DNA from 2 places in the Eubacterium maltosivorans genome. Region 2 is predicted to be linked to the other one. Evidence: riboswitches for the same ligand, from Rfam matches in the RefSeq annotation. Region 2 holds a riboswitch; the other holds the start of a gene.

Region 1 (4,427 bases), 1.9 Mb from region 2:
CCATTACCTTTCACGCGGGGCGCAATCTTATGGAAATCACCATGGAGGGCCTGAACAAATTCGCGGCCCTTACGGAGCTGGCCAAGTTTTACGGCATTGCGGCCGATGAGATGGCCTGTATCGGGGACAGCGAAAATGATATTCCGATGATCGAAGGCGCCGGGTTGGGGATGGCGGTCAAAAACGCCATGGACAGCGTTAAGGTGCACGCCGATGCCGTTGGTGAGAAAACCAATGATGAAGACGGCGTGGCCTGGCTTTTGGAAAGGTATGTATTGCAATAAAAAAGGGGATTGGTGAAATGCGCTGACTCTTTTGGCTAAAGATCAAATTCAGTATTGAATTTGGTCTTTTTTATGTTTACAATAGTCCTTAGTGACAAAATAATTAAAAGGAAGTGTGAAAATGCCATTATCACAGAATTTTTATAGACAAACCCGCAGAGAATTAGGCGAAAAGCTGGAGATGGAGAGCCTGGCGATCATCTATTCCGGACGGGCGGTCCAGCAGTCGCTGGACGCGGACTATCCCTTTTACACAGATAACAACTTTTATTATCTGACGGGGATTGAGGAGCCTAATGTGACCCTTCTGATGGAAAAGGACGCCAATGGCGAGGTTACAGAGCGTTTATTCATTGATGAGCCAGACCCTTTTAAGGAAAAATGGGTGGGCGCTAAGATCAGTATTGAGGAAGCTCAGGCGTTATCTGGTATCGAGGAGGTGCGTTACAACTCTGATCTGGAGCCCTGCGTTTTACAGGAAACCCGTTTTGACAACCTGTATTTTGATTTTACCATGCCCAGGCATCAGAGCTTTGCGACCAGCGATCCGCAGGTCAAGCTGCTGTTCGCAGATATGGAGATTCAAAACCTTCAGCCTTATTTGACCGCCATGCGGTTAATTAAAAAACCCGAGGAAATCCAGGCGCTGCGTGACGCCATCGAAATAACCGCGAAGGGGATCGACGCTATTCTTGAAAATTTGAAGCCAGATATGAAGGAATATCAGATTCAGGCGGTCTTTGAATACACCATCAATATGCTGGGCGCTCAGGGGGTATCCTTCCAGACCATTGCGGCCTCTGGCAAAAGTGCTACGGTGCTGCATTACATAAAAAACCAGGCAACCATGAAGGGAAGCGATATGGTGCTTCTGGACCTGGGGGCCCGCTATAAGGGCTATTGCGGCGATATCAGCCGTACCTTTCCGGTTTCTGGAAAATACACTGACGAACAGGCCATGGTCTACAGCATGGTTCTGGAAGCTCAGCGAGAGCTGATCCAGATGTACCAGCCCGGTGCAAAAATGCTGGATATCCAACAGGCAACCAAGGATATTTTTCTTGAGAAATGTTTAAAAAACAACATTGTGCCCAAAGATAAAGACATCAATGAATTCTATTATCACGGCATCGGCCATTCACTGGGGCTGGATACCCATGACACCAATGATAAGCGGGAATATATCCTGGAGCCCGGCATGGTCATCACCTGCGAGCCGGGGCTTTATATTGCGGAAATGGGGATGGGCGTGAGAATTGAGGATGATATCCTCATCACAGAAAACGGACCGGAAAACCTGTCGCCGCAGATTCCAAAGGATATTGACGTTATTGAAAGGCGGATGAATCAGTAAGCCGTTTGTTTTTTTCCATAAAAGGGGCTTGACAAAACAGCCCTGTAGGTTTATCCTATTACAAGTAATTGAATATTTACCTATCCAGAGAGGTGGAGGGACAGGCCCGATGAAACCCGGCAACCAGCATAAGCATGGTGCCAATACCTGCAGTTAAACTGTAATGATGGGGTTTTTGAACGAATCTAACCCCATGCGCGCATGGGGTTAATTTTATTTAAGGATTTAAAAAATCTGTGATCTTTATCAAAGGTAAATAGAATTACGACAATACAAATTTTTAAGGAGCGAATAATGAAACAATTATTTACCTCAGAATCCGTTACTGAAGGCCATCCGGATAAAATCTGTGACCAGATTTCCGATGCGGTGCTGGACGCGATCATCGAACAGGACCCAATGGCCCGTGTTGCCTGTGAAACATCCGTATCAACTGGCTTGGTTTTAGTAGCGGGTGAAATCACCACCAACTGCTATGTAGACATTCCTAAAATTGTCCGTGAGACCATCCGCGGCATTGGCTATGACCGTGCGAAATACGGCTTTGACTGTGAAACCTGCGCGGTTTTAACCTCCATTGACGAACAGTCTTCGGACATTGCCATGGGTGTGGACAAGGCCCTTGAAGCAAAAGAAGGAAAGCTGGAAGAGGAAGATCTGGCTACCGGCGCCGGAGACCAGGGGATGATGTTTGGTTTTGCCTGCAACGAAACGCCAGAGCTTATGCCAATGCCGATATCATTGGCCCACAAGCTGACCAAAAAGCTCTCTGACGTGCGCAAACAGGGTGTTGTAGATTATCTGAGACCGGATGGAAAATCTCAGGTGACCGTTGAATACAACGACGGTGTGCCCACCAGAGTGGACACTGTGGTCATTTCGACCCAGCACAGCGCTGATGTGGACGCTGCCACCATCCGTAAGGATATGATCGAAAAGGTCATTAAGCCTGTGATCGACCCGGCTCTTCTGGATGAAAACACCAAATATTTCATCAACCCGACCGGCCGTTTTGTTATCGGCGGCCCACAGGGCGACGCCGGCTTAACCGGACGTAAGATTATCGTAGACACCTACGGCGGATATGGACGCCACGGCGGCGGTGCTTTCTCAGGAAAGGATCCGACAAAGGTCGACCGTTCTGCCGCTTACGCAGCCCGTTATGTTGCCAAAAACATTGTGGCGGCAGGCCTGGCTGATAAATGTGAGGTACAGCTTGCCTATGCCATTGGTGTGGCTGAACCGGTATCTGTTTTTGTCGATACCTTTGGAACAGGCAAGGTTGCCGACGATAAAATCGCAGAGCTGGTAAGAAAGCATTTTGACTTGAGACCAGCCGCGATTATCAAGAATCTTGACCTGAGAAAACCGATTTACAAGCAGGTTGCCGCTTATGGCCATTTTGGCAGAAACGACCTGGATTTACCGTGGGAAAAAACCGACGTTGCTGAAAAATTAAAAGCAGAAGCTTAAAAACAGAGGATCACAGTTGAAAAGTTGTGATCCTTTATCTTTTTGTTTCTTAAAAGGGCTATAAAGTATCAAAAAATTAAGGCAAGGTGCGACCATTTTGTGTATAATTAATGCGTTCGAGTAATAATTTGAATACTTTTAGATAAAACTTGGATAGAAAATCTTGTTTTTGTGCGTTAAAAAGTATAAAATAAACGGTACAGCATCATTGGCAACTGCCAAAAGACCAAGCTGCTAGGAAGATGATTGAATGATTGAATTTATAAATGTTACAAAAACGTATGATAAAAATGAAAAAGACGCCTTAAAAAATGTAAACCTGTTTATCGACAAGGGTGAATTTGTATTTCTGGTTGGCCGCAGCGGCGCCGGAAAGTCTACCTTTATCAAGCTTTTGCTTCGTGAAATCGACGCGAGCATGGGCACGGTTAAGATCAAGGGCCACGATATTTCCAAGCTTTCCAAAAAAGAGATTCCGTATCTGAGAAGAAAGCTGGGGGTGGTTTTCCAGGACTTCCGGCTGCTTGAGAATAAAAGTGTCTATGAAAATGTGGCCTATGCCATGGAGATCATTGGCCGGCCCGAGCGCAAGATCCGCAAGAAGGTGCCTCTGGCGCTGGAAATGGTCGGGCTTTCGCACCGGGCAAACCACTATCCCAATGAGCTTTCCGGCGGGGAGCAGCAGCGTGTTGTTATCGCCAGGGCCATTATCAATAATCCCAGCATTTTGATCTGTGATGAACCGACAGGGAACCTTGACCCGGAAACATCACGTGATATTATGCGTATTCTGGAAGAAATTAACAAGCATGGCACCACGGTGGTGGTGGTAACCCATGACAGTGAAATGGTAAATATTATGAAAAAGAGGGTTCTGACCCTCGAAAATGGTTATCTTGCCAGCGATGACGTCAAAGGGCGGTACCGCAATGCGAAGTAATCACTGGAAAACCATGCCCCGGACGATCCTTCGCGATACAGCACAGAGCATGCAGCGAAACAGTCTTATGAGTATTGCGGCTGTTTTTTCCATCATTGCGGCGCTGATCATTTTGGGAATTTTTCTGGTGCTTACCATCAATATCCGCCAGGCGACGGTGAATGTGGAGTCTCAGCTGGAAATGAAAATTTTCCTGAAGGTAGACTACACCGAGGAACAGCGCGCCGACCTGGAGCGGGACCTGAAGGCCAATCCGCTTATTTCGGAGGTTCGCTTTGAAACAAAGGATGAGGCCCTGCAAAACTTTTCAAGCTCACTGGAGGACTATACCGGCCTTCTCAGTGATTTCAGTTCCGAGAACAATCCTATGCCCGCC
Region 2 (4,427 bases):
CCTATAGGATGAGCCGCCGGTTTTATTTTTAACGCCAGATCTTTAAAAGCAGAACGGCCCGCTTCAATGGCGACGCGCCGAATTTTATCTGTCTTTATAAACAAATCGCCGCCGTTTTCGACGATGACTTCTTTGCTCTGTTTTAAAAGCGCCCCTCCGACACTGGCGGAGACAGCTCCCGCCACAGCCGCCATCGGGCCGACGCCTACGGCGGCAGCGGCTGTTTTCATGCGTTTGATCATTGTCGGATCACGCTGCAAAACAGGTATTGGTTCAAGCGCAGTGAAAAATTCCGGAACGGCCTCTCCATAATTCTCCAGTATTTTACGGGTTTCATGCACCTGACGCCGCATCAGATCAGTCTGGTCTGTCTCAGACGCAATCAGAAGATCTGTTTCATATTCCACAACGCGGTAATAGACCAGGCCGTCGGCCTGCATTTTATCCCGATAAACACGCTTTTCATACATTGTCAGATAAGGGTATGGATTGCGCGGACCGGGCAGGCTTTAATACAGAGTGCGCACTCCAGACATTTTTCCGGATGGTAGGTCAGGATCCAGTTCTCATCCATTTCCAAAGCGCCGACGACACAGGCTGCGGTACAGGCGCCACAGTCCACACAGCGCTCCTTATCTACCTCAATGACAGAAACGACATCCTTAACGTCAACGCCGCTCTTTTTAATAAAGGTGATCCCTTTCTCAATGTTATCTTCTGTGCCAGAAACTTCAAAAAGCAGGGTACCGTTCACGTCATCATCGACAAAGGCCTTTAAAATGTTCAGCTGTAAATCGTAATCCCGAATCAGTTGGCTTGCGATCGGTTTGCCGGTTGCTTCTTTTGGGAAGTTTAGAACAATTTTCTTTACCATTATTTGCTGCCCCCTTCTTTTATTTTCAGACTGTTAAGCGTGTTGTCCGCCGGGAATTTCATGACAGGTTCCTGAAGGAAAAACGCGCCTTTTTTTATCCATCCTGTCAGCTCATCCGCAATAGCTCTTGCTTTTGTGAGGCTGGAGAGCGGCGAGGTCCGGATTTTTTTACCGTCAATTTCGACAGATCCACTGCGCAGCTCCGCATAGCTGACTTTTTTAATAACCGGACGGTCCTTATCGCTGTAGTCCATGATATTCGTATGGAGCTCTGCGTCGGTTACTGAGACAAAGGCCATCATTTCTTCATCTAAAATTGGAATTGGAATCCCGATCCCCACAAACATGGATACCCCATAGCGTTCAAAGACTGCCGGCTGGATGTATTTTGTGCTCATCTCACGCATTTCACCCATGACGGCCAGCGTTCCGGCTCCGCCGAGCGGATAGCCTTTTTCATCTCGGGCACAGCCTGAATTAAACTGAGTGCCCATCCACGAGACATACCCCTGAGCGCCGGCCAGGAAAATGCGCGTGCCCATGCCAATGGTTTTATACAGCGGATCGTTTAATAACGGGCTGAGCGCTCCGGCCGTGCTGTAGGTGATATTTCCCATATTGGGGTGTAAGATCCCCATATAGGTGTAAATACGTTTCTTTGAGGTGTTGATGGCCGCATTATAATTCTGATAACAGTTTCTCGGATTATATAGGTAAGCTTCGTTCATATCCTTCAGCCCTACCCAGGTGTCAATTTCCTTTCTCGGATAACAGTCTGTCCCCGGCGAGGTGGCGTGGAGATGTACTTCTTTGCCGTCAATCAAATCACAGATAACATGCGCGCCGCCATATTCTGCGCCTTTATCTGAGGATGGCTGTGTCGCTCCAATGTAGGTATCAACAGCCGCGAGCCCGCCGTAAGCTTCAACGTTGTTCAGCTCAATCTCTGCCATACGGATTGGCGGATCAGCGTGGCCGAAATTCAAAAAGGCGCCGGACGAGCACATTGGCCCAAAGGTAGCTGTCGTGACGACATCCACATACTCTGCCGCTTCTTTTGTTCCGCGTTCCTTAACAATATCAATAACTTCTTCGGCTGTGACAATGACGGCCTCGCCTCTGGCGATTTTCTCATTAATTTCCTGATAGGTTTTTGCCATATTTACTCCTTCTCTTTCTATAAAAAAACTCATTTTCACCAAATGAAAATGAGTCTGCTTTAGATTATCTTTCATTTCATGAAAAGAAATGCTGGATTTGGCACCACACTTTCGCAGGTTGCCGGGCTTCATGGGGCCAGTTCCCTCTACCACTCTTGATAATTCGATTATTCAATTGTACGCTGTATACTAGTATAGCAAAAAACAAATTTAAATGCAATCACGATTTACAATTCATTTTTCAGTATTTAAACAGCCTTTTAAACAAATACAGGTATACGCCGTTTCGGCGTATACCGCAATATATAGTGTTTTATTTCTTTTTTTATTCCATTTTATCCATATGTTGTTTTACTGCTGTGCAGCGGTCTGCTGGAGATAGGCATTCATAAACTGGTCTAAATCACCATCCATAACCGACTGAATATTGCCGACTTCCACATTGGTGCGGTGATCCTTAACCATATTATAAGGGTGAAACACGTAAGAACGAATCTGCGATCCCCAGGCAATCTGGCTATAATCGCCTACGACGTCATCCAGCTTTTCTTTCTGCTCCTGCTCCATGATTTCAACCAGCTTACCCTTGAGCATGTTCATCGCCACTTCTTTATTCTGGTGCTGGGAACGCTCATTCTGGCACTGCACAACAACACCGGTCGGGATATGGGTGATCCGGATCGCCGACGAGGTTTTATTGACGTGCTGACCGCCCGCACCGCTTGCGCGGTAAGTATCCACACGGATATCATCCGGGTTAATTTCAATTTCCACACTGTCGTCGACCTCTGGTGTAACATCCAGAGACGCGAAAGAGGTGTGGCGGCGCCCTGAGGAGTCAAAGGGTGAGATACGGACCAGGCGGTGGACGCCTCTCTCTGTTTTAAGATAGCCATAGGCGTTAATGCCCTCGATAAGAAGTGTCGCGCTTTTGATACCGGCAACGTCACCGGGCTGTAAATCGAGCGATTTAACCTTAAAGCCCTTACGCTCTGCCCAGCGGGTATACATTCTGAGCAGCATTTCCGCCCAGTCCTGGGACTCGGTCCCGCCGGCCCCCGGGTGCAGTGAGATAATGGCGTTATTGCTGTCATACTCACCGGACAGAAGGGTTTCCAGCTTGAATTTCTCAAGCTCTTTCCCAAAAGCCTCAATGGTATCTGGGAGCTCGTCCATTTCTTCTCCCTCATCGACCAGCTCAAACATGACAAGAATATCGTCAAGATTATCCTTGAGCTTATCGTACTCGCCTTTTTTCTGGCGTAAGATTTTCAGCTCTTTTAAAACTTTTTGGGCCTTTTGCTGATCGCTCCAGAAATCTGGCGATTCGGTCTGGGTGTTCAGTACTTCTATTCTTTCGCTGACGGCTGGTAAGTCAAAGTGAATCCCTCAAATCCGTCAGTTCTTTTTCCTTTTCATTGACACTCTGTCTGCATTCATAGAGATCAATCACGACATCACATCCTTACTTTTATAAATTTGCGCCACAGCACTTTTTATACTTTTTACCACTGCCGCACGGGCAGGGATCATTCCGGCCAACCTTCTTATTTCTGGCTGCTGTGGGCCGGCCTTCAATTTCACTTTCGTTGGTTTTAACATCATCCATATTGACGTTCCGCTGTTGCTGGGGCGCCCTCTGGATTTTAATATTATAAAGGTATTTTACTGTGTCCTCCTGGATTCTCAAAATCATATCCTCGAACATGGCAAAACCTTCTTTGGTATATTCCTTAACCGGGTCGTTCTGTCCATAAGCGCGCAGGCCGATCCCCTGTTTCAGCTGTTCCATATTGTCGATGTGTTCCATCCACGCTGCGTCGACGCTTCTTAAAAGAATTGCGCGCTCAAGCTCCTGCATGTTAGCATCGCCCAATGTCTTTTCTTTTTCTTCGTAGTTATTCCGGCAATACTGAAGAATCGCTTCTTTGAGCGCATCCCGGCTTTCTGGCTCTTTTGGCAGATTCAAGGTTGCCCCTTCAGCCACCAGCGTCTTTTCAAAGTAATTGTTCAGACCTTCAAGATCCCAGTCATCGTAATAGTCGCCGCCGTTGGTGTACATTTCCACATAGCTGTCAACCATATCCTCGGTCATTTTCCAGATCTGCTCATGCATGTTCTGTCCGTCGATAACCTGCTGGCGCTGGTCGTAGATGATTTCTCTCTGGCGGTTCATGACATTATCATACTGGAGAACATTTTTACGGATATCAAAGTTGCGGGCTTCCACACGCTTCTGTGCGCTTTCAATCCCCCTGGTCAGCATTTTATTTTCGATGGGCGTATCCTCATCAAGACCAATGCTTTCAACCATGCTCTGAATTTTTTCAGAACCAAAAATACGCATCAGGTCATCTTCCAGTGAAACGAAAAACTGAGAGGATCCCGGGTCG

The links. A riboswitch is a leader RNA that binds a small molecule or an ion and turns the genes downstream of it on or off. The one in region 2 is predicted to bind S-adenosylmethionine.
Region 1: another riboswitch for S-adenosylmethionine. It lies ahead of metK (methionine adenosyltransferase); the one in region 2 lies ahead of CPZ25_RS18390 (homocysteine biosynthesis protein).

What each region holds. Positions count from the first base shown of each region.
Region 1 is NZ_CP029487.1:1,547,522-1,551,948, reverse strand. Features, by position in the region: gene CPZ25_RS07680 (HAD-IIB family hydrolase) at 1-284, shown strand, start outside; gene CPZ25_RS07675 (aminopeptidase P N-terminal domain-containing protein) at 406-1,638, shown strand; SAM riboswitch class I at 1,716-1,811, shown strand; gene metK (methionine adenosyltransferase) at 1,930-3,111, shown strand; gene ftsE (cell division ATP-binding protein FtsE) at 3,362-4,051, shown strand; gene ftsX (permease-like cell division protein FtsX) at 4,041-4,427, shown strand, end outside.
Region 2 is NZ_CP029487.1:3,974,897-3,979,323, reverse strand. Features, by position in the region: gene CPZ25_RS18400 (UPF0280 family protein) at 1-470, opposite strand, end outside; gene CPZ25_RS18395 (NIL domain-containing protein) at 473-874, opposite strand; gene CPZ25_RS18390 (homocysteine biosynthesis protein) at 874-2,034, opposite strand; SAM riboswitch class I at 2,096-2,199, opposite strand; one part of gene prfB (peptide chain release factor 2) at 2,386-3,423, opposite strand; one part of gene prfB (peptide chain release factor 2) at 3,425-3,487, opposite strand; gene secA (preprotein translocase subunit SecA) at 3,506-4,427, opposite strand, start outside.